DNA from 2 places in the Gracilibacillus caseinilyticus genome. Region 1 is predicted to be linked to the other one. Evidence: a T-box and tRNA genes for the amino acid it is inferred to sense, from the RefSeq annotation. Region 1 holds a T-box; the other holds one or more tRNA genes.
The links. A T-box is a leader RNA that pairs with one kind of tRNA and senses whether it is charged. The one in region 1 lies ahead of pheS (phenylalanine--tRNA ligase subunit alpha), so its partner is inferred to be a tRNA-Phe.
Positions count from the first base shown of each region.

Region 2: it encodes a tRNA-Phe, which carries the amino acid that the T-box ahead of pheS (phenylalanine--tRNA ligase subunit alpha) is inferred to sense. The anticodon was not compared.

Region 1 is NZ_CP095072.1:2,988,993-2,996,435, reverse strand. It holds gene rnhC (ribonuclease HIII) at 1-288, shown strand, start outside; gene pheT (phenylalanine--tRNA ligase subunit beta) at 359-2,782, opposite strand; gene pheS (phenylalanine--tRNA ligase subunit alpha) at 2,798-3,832, opposite strand; T-box leader at 3,886-4,127, opposite strand; gene MUN88_RS14045 (TrmH family RNA methyltransferase) at 4,204-4,947, opposite strand; gene sspI (small acid-soluble spore protein SspI) at 5,047-5,259, shown strand; gene MUN88_RS14035 (lytic transglycosylase domain-containing protein) at 5,546-6,175, shown strand; gene MUN88_RS14030 (M42 family metallopeptidase) at 6,499-7,443, opposite strand, start outside.
Region 2 is NZ_CP095072.1:3,255,060-3,262,502, forward strand. It holds gene MUN88_RS15360 (Na/Pi cotransporter family protein) at 1-1,056, shown strand, start outside; tRNA gene MUN88_RS15365 (tRNA-Asn) at 1,197-1,271, shown strand; tRNA gene MUN88_RS15370 (tRNA-Met) at 1,273-1,349, shown strand; tRNA gene MUN88_RS15375 (tRNA-His) at 1,359-1,434, shown strand; tRNA gene MUN88_RS15380 (tRNA-Ile) at 1,456-1,532, shown strand; tRNA gene MUN88_RS15385 (tRNA-Ser) at 1,542-1,634, shown strand; tRNA gene MUN88_RS15390 (tRNA-Phe) at 1,670-1,745, shown strand; gene sodA (superoxide dismutase) at 1,974-2,585, shown strand; gene MUN88_RS15400 (MFS transporter) at 2,723-3,955, shown strand; gene MUN88_RS15405 (peptidoglycan D,D-transpeptidase FtsI family protein) at 4,015-6,156, shown strand; gene MUN88_RS15410 (PstS family phosphate ABC transporter substrate-binding protein) at 7,367-7,443, shown strand, end outside.

The DNA of each region.
Region 1 (7,443 bases):
ATTAAGCAGGAAGGCATACAATTAGAAAAGCAGACTTACTTTATGACGAAAGCAGAAAGCTATTCTACTGCTGTTGCTGCTGCATCGATTATCGCAAGAGCAAAATTCGTCAAAGAAATGGAGAAACTGTCTTCTCAAGCAGGCATCACTATTCCGAAAGGGGCTTCGAGTAAAGTGGACGAGACAGCTGCATATCTAATTAAAAAGCACGGCTTGGAACACCTATCTGATTTAGCAAAAATGCATTTTGCCAATACCGAAAAAGCACTGAAATTTGCTAAGAAATAACATCTTGATCTTTTTTTGTTTCGTTGTGTTAAAGAAGGCTGCATCTTGTTAAAAAATGCAGCCTTGTTGTTTATCCTCTTAATTCTGCCTGGTGTTCTGTTGCTACTGCGTCTAATATTGCCTGGTACGATGCTTCTACTTCGTCATCTGTTAATGTACGCTCCGGATCTTGATAGAACAGGCTGAAAGCGATCGACTTCTTACCATCTGGCAAGTGCTCACCCTGGTAGACATCGAATACTTGAATGTGCTGAACCAGAGCTCCACCGGCTTGTGCAATTGTTGCCTCTACAGCGCCTGCCGCAACATGTTGATCCACCACAAGTGCAATATCTCTCGTTACGCTTGGGAAACGTGGAATCTTAGCAAAACTTGGTTCATTCTGATAGCTCGCTAAAATATAATCCATGTCGACATCAAAAACAAACGTTTCTTTGAGATCATAATCTTTTTGCAATTGTGGATGTAATTGACCAACAAAGCCGACAGAACGGTCACCTACGAACAGTTGAGCAGTACGACCTGGATGCATGCCTTCCAATTTCGCCTGTGTAAAGGTCACTTCTGTATTCAATGACCCAAATAACGCCTCTAAGATACCTTTTACAACAAAGAAATCGACTGCTTTTTTCTCTTGCTGCCATGGCTGCAAGGTCCACTCACCGGTTAACGCACCTGCTAAGCGTAATTTTTCCTCTGGTTGTGTCGTCACTTGCTCTTCTTCAGAAAGAAAGATACTTCCTAGCTCATAATAAGCGATATTTGACTGCTTTCGAGCTAAATTATAGGAAACAGATGCTAGCATCTCTGGTAATATACTGAGACGTAATGTACTGTGTTCCTCACTCATCGGCATGGACAACGAAACAGCAGAGACCATTTTCTCTGCGACTTCTGGACTTACTAATTCCGTTGCTCTTGTCCCGCTGGTTAAGGAATAAGTGACAGTTTCTGATAAACCTGCCCCTTCCAAAAAGCGTTTAATGTGACGTTTTAACGCTTGGTATTCTGTTAAACCGCCAGCTTGTTCTCCAGCTGGTAATGTAAATGGCAGATTATCATAGCCATAAATACGTGCCACTTCTTCGAGCATATCTTCGAAAATAACAATATCCTGACGTCGTGTTGGTGCGTAAACCGTGAATGTTTCATCATCTTGTTCATATTTAAAGTGTAGCTTACGCAAGATATCGGCAATGTCTTCATTAGAAATAGCAGTACCAAGACGATCATTAATAACAGAGGACCAGATCGTTACTGTTTTTTCCGTATAATCTAATGCATCGTAAGCTGCGATACCAGTCAAAATTTGAGCACCTGCATATTTTTCTAATAGCTGGCAGGCACGCTCACCGGCAAGACGAACACGATTCGGATCGACACCTTTTTCAAATCTCGTACTTGCTTCACTTCTTAAATCAAAATCTTTCGATGCTTTGCGAACTGTTGGACCTGCGAAGTAAGCAGCTTCTAGTAACACTGTCGTCGTTTCTTCAGATACTTCTGAGTCAGCTCCACCCATAACACCAGCTAATGCTACTGGGACTTCTCCATTCGTGATCACAAGATGTTCATTCGTTAATGTGCGTTCCTGATCATCCAACGTTACAAATTTCTCCCCTTCTTCTGCCATTCTTACGACTACTTCGTTGGATCCGAATTTATCGTAATCAAAAGCGTGAAGCGGCTGTCCGTATTCCAGTAACACATAATTCGTAATATCTACAACATTGTTAATCGGTCGAATTCCTGCTGCCATCAAACAATTTCGCATCCAAAGTGGTGACGGTCCGATTTTTACATCTTTTGCAACAAACGCTCCATAATAAGGATTCTGCTCAGTTGCTTCTACTTTTACAGTTACAGCGTCTGCTACATTTTTTTCAATTGTGTGATAATTCGTATGTGGTAATCGGATCGGTACATCTAATATAGCTGCAACTTCATATGCAACGCCTAACATGCTTAAGGCATCCGATCTGTTCGGTGTTAATCCTAATTCCATAATAACATCATCTAAATTAAGCAATGACGTTACATCTGTACCAACTTCCGCATCTTCTGGAAATACGAAAATACCAGTTGAGAACTCTTTCGGTACATACTTTTCTTCCACACCCAATTCTTGCATGGAGCAGATCATACCATTAGATTCTACACCACGTAATTTAGCCTTTTTGATTTTGAAATTTCCAGGCAGTACGGCACCTGGTTTGGCTACAGCTACTTTTTGGCCTGCTGCAATATTCGGTGCGCCACAGATAATTTGCAACGTTTCATCGCCTACATTCACTTGGCATAAATTCAGTTTATCTGCATTCGGATGCTTTTCACAGCTCTCCACATAACCAACAACAACGTTCTTTGCTGGTATTGCAAAATTTTCCAATCCTTCTACTTCTATCCCTGATTTCGTAATTCGTTCCGCTAAATCTTCGTAGTTTAACTGATCTATATCGACATAATTTTTTAACCAATTTAATGATACTAACATGCTTTCTCGTCCTCCTTATGCTTGATGGTACTGTTTCAAGAATCGAATGTCGTTCGTATAGAAATGGCGAATATCATCGACACCATATTTCAGCATCGCAATTCGTTCTGGGCCCATTCCGAAGGCAAATCCGCTATACTCTTTTGGATCATAACCAGCCATTTCTAATACACGTGGGTGTACCATACCAGCACCTAAAATTTCAATCCAACCTGTTTTTTTACATACGCTGCAGCCATCCCCATGACAAACCTTACACGAAATGTCCATCTCTACCGACGGTTCTGTAAAAGGGAAGAAGCTTGGACGTAAGCGGATTTCACGATCTGAACCGAACATCTGTTTAGCAAAGCGGTCTAATACCCCTTTTAAATCGCTCATACGCACATTACGATCAACATACAATCCTTCGATTTGAGTGAACTGGTGTGAATGCGTTGCGTCATCTGTATCACGACGGTACACTTTACCAGGACAAATCATTTTCACCGGACGTTCGCCCTTAATCATATTCATCGTACGTGCCTGCACTGGTGATGTGTGCGTTCGCAGTAAGATGTCTTCTGTAATATAGAAAGAATCCTGCATATCTCGAGCCGGGTGACCCTTTGGTAAGTTTAATGCTTCGAAATTGTAGTAATCTGTTTCTACTTCAGGACCTTCACGCACTTCAAATCCCATACCGATAAAAAGGTCTTCAATTTCTTCAACTATACTAGTTAACAAATGCTTGCCACCAGTTGGTACAGGGCGTCCAGGCAAGGACACATCAATGGTTTCATCTGCTAATTGTTTTTCTAACTCTTCTGCTTCCATTGCTGCTTTCTTTTTGTCTAGTGAGGTTGCGATATTGCCTCGTACAGTGTTAGCTAACTCACCAATGACAGGTCTTTCTTCTTTTGATAACTTACCCATGCCTCTTAACACTTCTGTAATGGGTCCTTTTTTCCCTAAATAGGCAACACGTACATCTTGCAATGCTTGCAGTGATGTTGCTTCATCTACTTTTTGTAATGCTTCTTGTTCCAATGCTTGCAATTGTTCTTTCATGTTTGGAACCTCCTTTTTGATTTCAAAAACAATAAAAAAAGCCTCATCCCTATAAAAGGGACGAGACTGTATGTATCGCGGTACCACCCTTGTTGATACAGCAAAATGAGCTATATCCACCTCAGTAATCAGATAACGGTTTTCCCGGAACACCTTTACTTGCATCAGGCAAGGTCCAAGTGTCAGCTCCAGAGTGAAATTTCAATATGTACTCGCTAGAAACACTCTCAGTCTACGGTGCTTCTTCCCTGCCAACGATTCATGACATATTTACTGACTCTTTCATCGCCTTTTATAATTGTTTTTACTTAATATAGTATAAGCAAGCTTGTAGCGGGATGCAAGTCCTTGTTCTCTTTTCCCGAAAAAATTTAAACTTTTTTTGCTGTTGCATACATAAGAACTGCTGCAGCGATACTGACATTCAATGACTCCGCTTTTCCATATATCGGGATTTTTACATTTTGATCAGCTTGCGCCATTATTTCAGCAGCAACACCTTCTCCTTCGTTGCCGACAATAATAGCTAGTTTATCAGGGATAGCTAAATCATGATAATAGTCGGCATTGCTTAACCCGGTAGACCACACCGTTATACCATGTTGCTTCAGTTCATTCATGGTATCGTTCAAATTAGCTTGATAAATCTCCATATGAAAAAGTGAACCTTGTGTGGCGCGGATCACCTTGTCATTGTATAAATCAGCGGTTCCTTCTCCAAGAATAACTGTGTCAAATCCTGCAGCATCTGCTGTTCGAATCATTGTCCCAACATTTCCAGGATCCTGTACTCTGTCAATAAGGAGTGCTCGTGATATATTAGCATTACTCCCTTCTTTTTTGTGGATAACAGCCAATACTCCTTGGGGATTCTTTGTCTCCGTTATTGCCATCATGACATTGTCTGTCACCTCATGTAACGGGAAGTGTTTCCAACCACCTTCTACGTCCGAACCTGTTTGGTAAATAATTTCTTCTATGTTCCATTCACTTTTCATTGCTTCCTCGATTAAATGATACCCTTCAATGAGAAATTTCCCTTCACTATCTCGTTCTTTTTTCTTTTTTAATTTGCGCCAGCTTTTTACTTTTTCATTTTTCACAGATGTTAACATGTCTACTTCATTCCTCTTCTTTAATTGCTTCTATCATACATATTATGACACATTAAGGTCAAACTAAAATGAAATAATGACAGAAGATGGGGTGAAAAAATGGATTTAAATTTGCGTAAAGCAATTATTTCCAATGTCACTGGAAATAATGCCAATCAATTAGAAGCTACAATCGTCGACGCCATCCAAAGTGGTGAAGAAAAAATGTTACCTGGTCTTGGTGTTTTGTTTGAATTATATTGGCAAAATGCAGATGAACAAGAAAAAACAGAAGTCTTACAAGCTTTAGAAGAAGCAGTTAGCCAAAAATAAGAAGAAAACGTCGCAGCTCAATTAGAACTGCGACGTTTTTTAATTAATACCAAGAAATTGTTAGAACTGCCTGTCATACAAATGATGAAAAGGCTGGATAACCTCCTAAAAAATCGATTGCTTTTTCCAATGATTAAAGGTATAGTAAACATAGTTATATCTTACTAAAAGGGATGTTCAAAAAGTCCAGGAAAAATCATTGTGAACTTCTGCGTTCGCTTACTTCTCCGTTCTTTGCGCTTTTTGTCCTCCTTGTTGAACACGCACTAAAAGGGAGATTATATCATTGAACGTTCAATCATTCTATCCACTCATGCAGATGCAGGCAATGTCTACGATAACCGGTGCAGGAAATAGTACTTCTTCCTCATCCGATTTCGCACAGCTCCTGCAAACTGTTATGAATAATTCCGTACAAGCCTATACGACCAACAATCAGCTTCCGGCTGAACAATTTTTAAATGCTACTGCTACAAGTCAATCAATTCGTGATGTGTTAGCTGGCAATGTACAGACCAGCATATCAACGGATCAATCGAATCAAGATATACAATCGATCATTGAACAAGCTGCTGCTACGTATAATGTCGATGCAAAATTGATCGATGCAGTAGTCCAAACCGAATCAAACTATAATACGGATGCTGTTAGCCAGGCAGGTGCGCAAGGATTAATGCAATTGATGCCAGGTACCGCAAGTGGTTTAGGTGTTACAAATGCATTTAATCCCACGGAAAATATTTTTGGCGGCACGCAATATTTAAAAGAAATGCTGGATCGTTATGATGGCAACAAATCACTGGCACTAGCTGCTTACAATGCCGGTCCCGGGAATGTTGATAAGTACCAAGGAATACCACCTTTCTCTGAAACACAAGCATATGTCAAAAAAGTTCTTGGGAGTTACTTAGCATAACGGAAAACTTGTAAGACCCTGGGGTAACAGAATGTAGTCAAATGAGAAGCCGAACATAACATGAAGTCTTATCAAACAAGATTCATGCTATGTTCGGCTTTACTCTTACATTGTATGTATACATCTTATATAATCGTGAAAAATGAACGTGATGATCAGCTATGAGTTCATCTTGACATACAGTTCCACTTTACATAATCCGTATTACAATAACACAGCCTTCACCTTGAGCGTGGTCTCTGCAATTTGCTTGATGGTTTCTCTATGCACGAAAAAGGGATAGGCGAAGCAGCTTCCCCTATCCTTTCCTTTTGCCACACCGATTAAGAAAATGTAATGGAATCGACAGTACTTCTATCTAATTTTTTAATAACTTCCACAATCAGTTTCACTGCATTTTCAAAATCATCCTGATGCAGAATCGCTGCATGTGTATGAATGTAGCGCGTTGCAACTGTAATGGACAATGCTGGTACACCATTAGCTGTTACATGGATAGAACCGGAATCCGTTCCTCCACCGGCCATGGTTGAATACTGATACGGAATATTATTCTTTTCAGCCGTATCTACCACAAAATCACGCAATCCTTTATGAGAAACCATTGAGGCATCATATAAAATGATCTGTGGGCCATCCCCGATCTTGCTGTCTGCTTCTTTGTCAGATACACCTGGTGTATCACCCGCGATACCAACATCAACAGCAAAACCGATATCCGGTTCTATTGCATTTGCAGATGTTTTCGCACCACGTAAGCCTACTTCTTCCTGGACAGTCGCAACGCCATAGACGCGGTTAGGATGTTGTTCTTCTTTCAGCTGACGCAATACCTCGATAGCGATTGCACAACCAATGCGATTATCCCAAGCTTTTGCCAACAATAATTTTTCATTTTTCATTTGCGTAAATTCGAAATATGGCACAACTGAATCACCTGGTTTTACACCAAATTCCTGTGCTTCTTCTCTGCTGGATGCACCAATATCAATAAACATATCTTTGATTTCGACTGGTTTTTTCCGTGCTTCTGCAGATAAAATATGCGGTGGTTTTGAACCAATGATACCTGTGACGTCACCTGTTTTTGTTAAAATCGTTACGCGCTGTGCAAGCATTACCTGGCTCCACCAGCCGCCAACTGTTTGGAAATAAATAAATCCTTTATCATCGATGCGTGTCACCATGAAACCAACTTCATCAAGGTGACCTGCTACCATTATCTTCGGTCCATTGGCATCCCCATTCTTTTCAGCAATGAGACTGCC
Region 2 (7,443 bases), 270 kb from region 1:
GCTACCATCGGTATATTGCAAAGCCTCATGATGGAAGGTGCTATCGAAATAAAAGCAGCCTTACCTGTATTATTCGGGGATAATATCGGGACAACCATTACTGCTGTGTTAGCATCTATCGGTGCAACAGTAGCAGCCAAACGAGCAGCATTAACTCATGTAATATTTAACGTAATAGGGGCTACAATAGTTATCATTTTCATCGGTGCTTATAGTAACTTTATAAGCTACATTCAAGGAGCACTGGAGTTAAATCCGTCGATGACTATTGCCTATGCACATGGTATATTTAATATGCTAAACACTGCCGTACAGTTTCCGTTTATCGGTTTATTAGCATTACTTGTAACAAAAATCATCCCTGGTGAGGATGTAGAAATAGAATATAAACCAAAACATTTAGATCCAATTTTTATTGAACAATCTCCTTCTGTCGCATTAGATCAGGCAAAAGCAGAAGTAATCAGAATGGGTGAGTATGCGACCAAAGGATTGGAAGAAACAAGTCTGTTCTTAAACAAACAAAATCCGAAGACCTCTGAACTTGCTATACAAATTGAAGGGGCATTAAATAATCTGGATAGGGAAATTACTTCTTATCTGGTAGACTTATCTAAGAAAGATTTCTCGGAATCAGAAATTAACAAACATTCAGCTTTAATTAATTCAGTTCGTGATATTGAGCGAATTGGTGATCACTTTGAGAACATTATCGAATTAGTCCATTTTAAAATGTCCAATAAAGTTGATATTACTGAGCAAGGAATGATCGATTTAAATGACATGTTTGATTTAACAATCATTACGGTTAAAGAGGCTATCAGAGCTCTGGACACTATGGACAGAGAAGCAGCCTTAAATGTTGTGCAAAAAGAAAATGAAATTGATAAAATGGAAAGAACATACCGTAAAAAACATATTATTCGGTTAAATGAAGGTGCATGTTCGGGTGCAGCAGGTATCGTGTTTGCTGATATTATCAGTAACTTGGAACGAATCGGTGATCATGCTGTGAACATTGCAGATGAGGTATTGGGAGAACGTTATAAACAATAAATAGTGGGAAATAGTCTGGGTGATTCCAGACTATTTTCATCTCTTATCGACAAAAAAATAAAAAATGCAATAAAACTATTGACGATCTAATATGGATATGGTAAATTATTAAATGTCGCTTCAGTAATTACATAATTTATTCCACAGTAGCTCAGTGGTAGAGCTATCGGCTGTTAACCGATCGGTCGTAGGTTCGAATCCTACCTGTGGAGCCATGGCGGTGTAGCTCAGCTGGCTAGAGCGTACGGTTCATACCCGTGAGGTCGGGGGTTCGATTCCCTCCGCCGCTACCAAACATAATGGCGGTCGTGGTGAAGTGGTTAACACATCGGATTGTGGTTCCGACATACGTGGGTTCGATCCCCACCGGTCGCCCCATTATATAATATACGTAACATAGGACCCTTAGCTCAGTTGGTTAGAGCTATCGGCTCATAACCGATCGGTCGCAGGTTCGAATCCTGCAGGGTCCACCAACTACATTCGGAGGAGTACCCAAGTCCGGCTGAAGGGAGCGGTCTTGAAAACCGCCAGGGGCTTCACGGCCCGCGGGGGTTCGAATCCCTCCTCCTCCGCCATATACATATTAGTTGGTTGAATTTCATAAAGGATTGGCTCGGTAGCTCAGTCGGTAGAGCAACGGACTGAAAATCCGTGTGTCGGCGGTTCGATTCCGTCCCGAGCCACCATTTCTAAACAAGCATTAGATAAAGCTTGTTTTTTTATTTGGCTACCCTTATTTTCCTCAGTGGCATTTTTCATATTTCAAGCTTCAGCTAGATAAAACTACATCGATTCTTGTATAAAATATATACAAAAAGGAATGCTAAATAGTTGCATTTCAATAAAATGATTTGATACCATTCTGAATAGAGAGATTTTTATACTTTCTAATTAAAAAATAGGAGGAATTAAACATGGCAAACTTTACATTACCAGAATTATCTTATGGATATGATGCATTAGAGCCTCATATTGATAAAGAAACAATGAACATTCATCACACTAAACATCACAACACTTATGTTACAAAATTAAATGCTGCACTTGAAGGTCATGATGATTTGGCTAGCAAATCAATCGAAGACATTCTTGCAAATCTTGACGCGGTACCTGAAAATATCCGTACAGCAGTGCGTAACAACGGTGGCGGACATGCTAATCACAGCTTATTCTGGACATTGCTATCTCCAAATGGTGGCGGTGAACCAACAGGTGAATTAGCTGACCAGATCAATGCGACATTTGGTAACTTTGATAAGTTCAAAGATGAATTTGCAGCTGCTGCAGCAGGTCGTTTTGGTTCAGGCTGGGCTTGGTTAGTAGTAAACAACGGTAACCTTGAAATTATCAGCACACCAAATCAAGACACTCCTATTTCAGAAGGTAAAGCACCAATCTTAGGATTAGACGTATGGGAGCATGCGTACTACCTTAAATACCAAAACAAACGCCCTGATTACATTGCAGCATTCTGGAATGTAGTGGATTGGGATAAAGTAGCAAGTCTATATAGTGAAGCAAAATAATCTCCATTAACATTAAAAGGACTATAGTTTGATACTATAGTCCTTTTGTTGTGTTTCCTTCTTTTCTCTATGATTCATATGTATAACTCCGCCTTTCTAGATCAAAATAAAGATTAGATTGTAGTGAGGTGTATACGATGAATCATAAGCCGAAATCTTCGACAAACCGATTACCCAACAGTAAAGATTTAAAAATACTCTTAACAATTGGCGGACTGTATTCGTTAGCTACTTTTTTATCGAATGCATTCGTAAATGTTTTTTTATGGAAACAATCAGGCAATTATGTAGATATAGCGGTATACAATTTATTTATTTACATATTACAACCGATTGCGTTCGTGATTGCAGGTAAATTTACTAAGAAAGTGGATCGAACTCTTATTATCCGTTTTGGTGTAACATTTTTATCTATATTCTACGTCACTGTATTGTTAGTTGGCGACCAAGCCTCGAAAATACCTTATCTTCTAGGGGCTATTTTAGGAATTGGATATGGTTTTTACTGGCTAGCATTTAATGTTTTAACGTTTGAAGTAACTGAGCCGGAATCTCGTGATTTTTTTAATGGTATTTTAGGGGTCTTACAATCATTAGGCGGCATGATTGGCCCCTTCGTTGCGGGATATATTATTTCGAAGCTGGATAATTTTCAAGGATATAGTATTATTTTCTTTATATCCTTTTTTTTATTTTTATTAGCAGTGGTTTGTTCGTTTTTCCTCAAAAAGCGAAAAGCAACTGGACGATTTCTGTTTCGGCATGTTGTAGAGGAAAGAAAATCAAACAGTAACTGGCGATTTATTCTTAATGCGCATATTTTTCAAGGTTTACGGGAAGGATTATTTATTTTTATTGTAGCAATTTGGGTATACATTGCTACGGACAGTGAATTTGCTTTAGGATCCTTTAATCTTCTTTTTTCTTTTTGTTCATTTGTTGGTTACTATGTGATCACGAAGCTAACAAAAAAAAGCAATCGAAAAAAGACAATATTTTTCGGTGGTTTATTGCTATATCTGGGAGTAGGTATCTTTGTATTTCAACCTGGCTTCTGGATGTTGTTATTGTACGGAGTGGTAGTAGGGGTGGCTTACCCAGTCTTTAACGTGCCGTTTATTTCCCTTACGTACGATATTATAGGTAAAGCCAAGGGAGCAAAAGAATTAAGAATAGAATATATAATTTTCCGAGAATTGTTTGTTAATATTGGCAGGGTATCCGCCATTTCACTATTTATTATTGGCGTATTAGTATTTGACCCGGAATTTATTATACCAATATTGCTGCTGACAATCGGATCTGGGAACCTTATTGCGTATTATTTTGTGCGCAAAACAGATTCTTCTATATATAACACTCCATCATAGTAAAAGCACAGATTTTCGTGTTATACTATAAAGGATGTTTTCATCAGGGGGAGTAGAACATGAAACTACATCTTAAATGGAGAAAAAAGAAAAAATTGAAAAAGAAAAAGGCGCAATTGCCTCTCCGGTTAAATATTTTATTTGTATCGGTTTTTCTTGTCTTTTCACTATTAATTATTCAACTTGGGGTCGTTCAGATCCTGAATGGAGAAGAGGCACAGCGGAAAATAAATCAGACTGATAATACACCTTCAGAAAAACCTGTGCCAAGAGGGAAAATGTATGATAGTAACTTTGATCTGGTAGTGGATAACCAGGCAGTTAAATCCATTATATATACACCTCCAAAAAATGGTGAATCTGCAACGGAAAGATTAGAACTAGCAAGGAAATTAGCTAAATACATCATGATTATTAAAGATGATGAAGCGTTACGTGATGAAATTACAGAACGAGATAAAAAAGAATATTGGTATTTAAACAATCAGGAGACGATCACTGATCGGTTGACCGAAGAAGAAAAAACATTGACTGCGAGTGAGCGGTATCAGATTGAATTGGACAGTATTACAGAGGAAGACCTTTCAACAGTTGATTGGACAAGCGAACTTAACAACATAATAGCTATTAAGAAGGAATTGGACTCTGCCTACGAGTTGTCACCACATGTTGTTGTAAATGAAGGCTTAACAGATGAAGAATATGCTAAAGTGGCCGAACATTTAACGGATTTACCTAACATTGATGCGGTAATTGACTGGGAACGTGAGCGTGAATATGAGGATACATTTAGCTCATTTATTGGTAATCTGACTTCTTCTGAAGAGGGCATTCCTCGTGATAATAGTGACTTCTATTTAGCAAATGGCTATACCTGGAATGACCGTGTTGGTACAAGTGGACTGGAGCAAGAGTACGAAAGTGTGTTACGTGGAAGAAAAGAACAAGTTCAGTACACGACTAATTCAGACGGAAATGTGGTCAATTCAGAAGTCGTAGTAGATGGGCAAAGAGGAAAAGACCTTGTGCTAACCGTAGATATGGAATTTCAGCAGGAAGTTGATAAGATTGTCCAGGAAGAGTTAGAAAAAGCCATTAACAATTCCGCTAGTAATAACGGTTATTTAAAGGATGCGATGGCTGTCGTCATGAATCCGCAAACAGGTGATATATTAGCTATGTCTGGTTACCGTTATGATAAGAAGAATGATGAATATCTAAATCAGGCATATCGCACAATTTATGATTCTCATGAGCCTGGTTCTGCAATAAAGGGTGCGACATTGCTAGCAGGTTATCAAGAGGGTGTAGTAGATATTGGCTCAAGGCTGAGTGATGTTCCGATTAAAATTAAATCGACACCTGAATTTGCATCGCACGCTTTTTTAGGTAGCAGCATTTCTGATCTTACTGCCTTGCAGGAATCTTCAAACGTTTATATGGCACGAATTGCTATTAAAATTGCCGGTGCAACCTATCGGTTAAATGAACCATTATACAACTTTGATTATAGCGCTTTTAATACGATGCGAAATTATTATAACCAGTTTGGATTAGGTGTTAAAACTGGAATTGATTTACCTTTTGAAGCAACAGGTGTGACTGGAGCGAACCCCGTACAGGGTAATCTGCTGCACTTGGCAATTGGCCAGTATGATACGTATACGACATTACAATTAGCGCAATATGTTTCAACTATCGCTAATGATGGCTATCGTATGAAGCCACGTCTTGTAAAGGAAATCAGAGAACCTGACAATAGCACAACTGGGACACCAGGAAAAATTATCGAATCATTCGAACCCGAAGTCTTAAATCGTGTTGAAATGGACGAAAAATATATTGAACAAGTCCAAGAAGGATTTAGAAGGGTTTATGAAAGTGGAACGGCTTCAACTCAATGGAGTGGGTTCCCTTACGAAATGGCAGGGAAAACAGGTACAGCAGAAAAACCACAGTATGAAAAACAGGAGGATGGGACCTATAAGAAAGTCGAGGATACGGATAATTTATCTCTGATCGGTTATAGTCCGTTTGAGAATCCTGAAGTCGCATTTGCAATCGTTGTTCCGGAAAATGGTACAGCCAATGGAAGACACCAGATTCATCATGCCATTGGTAAACGTATCATCGAAATCTATTATGAGTATAAAGAAGAGAAATCGGACGAAGAAAAAGAAGCCGAATCGGAAGAGAACTAGTCTTACTAGTTCTCTTTTTTTATGAGAAAGTATATAAGTACAGTCATAGAAATAATCATGCTAAACATGAAGGTGTGTCTGTATAACGATGTGCTAATATTGACATTTTTAGTGTGCGTAGCAAAGCTCCCGAAATATGCTCCGCGTCCTGTGGGGCACGGATTCAGCTAACTTAGGAAAGAAAATTCTGTTCTTTCCTAAGTGGATCTTCAGCTCGCGCTGATCCCACGGGAGTCTCCGCATATTTCCTCCGCTTAAGGGAAGTTCTACAACGCTTGAAACAGCTAAAAGCAGCGGTGCTAGGCATTATGATACATCAAAATGAGGAGGTCTAACTCATGCGATAGCTCTTCAAATACTTCCCGTAACATCTGTTGTATAGCAAACACCCTAGCGTAGGCCAACCACGTAGACTCGAGGTCACTAAAAAAACATATTATGGAAATTTATCCTCCCACTAAGATAGCTATAAACAGGTTTAAAGTGGTTTCAATCCACCACTTTTATATGATATTTTGCATGAATTTTGGGATTCGATTTTCCTGTCGCAAATTTTTATGGACTTTTTCAGTGGCCTCCGTACACTCCCTCGGAACATGCGGGGTGCTGAAGATCCACTACGTCTGCACCTGTGTCTACTAGTAACGCTTCAAAGTAGGCTTCCTCGGTGCAAGGCAGCAGAGAAGTGATTCGAGTAGTAGCCTAGCTTCAGCCGTGCCCCGCAGGACGCGAAGTGGTTGGCTGGAACGGTATCCCAGCACACACAATATATCAAAATAGTCCCAAGGTTAGTTGACATAATCCGTATTAAAGGAAGTTATATATAATTACGTTAGTTATGGTCGAACGAGGTTTTGCCCGGTTTTTCTTAGTTGTAAAGAAAAATTACCATTGCTTTTATTAAATATTTGCAAAATGAATGCTGCAATGAATTAAAACATAAGTGGAAGGCTTTTTATAATACGATAATGTAAACTATATTTACTTAATGTAGATGGAGGATTTGTTCGGTAATTGTTATTCGAAAATAGAACGTTTATTGGTGATAGATTGCAAAATATGTAGTATTTCATGTTAATTTCTATCAATCTGTCGAATTTACAATGTCTTTACAATAGGTTAATAGTACCTTAACAGTTGTGCGTTACGATGTAGTAGAAGCTTTCAAAGAGAGCTGAAAATTCTTAGATTGTAATAGGGGGAAGAAAGAATGAACAAGTGGAAGTTAATGATGTTAGTCGCGATTGCCGTACTAACAATGGGTGTTCTAGCTGCATGCGGTAATTC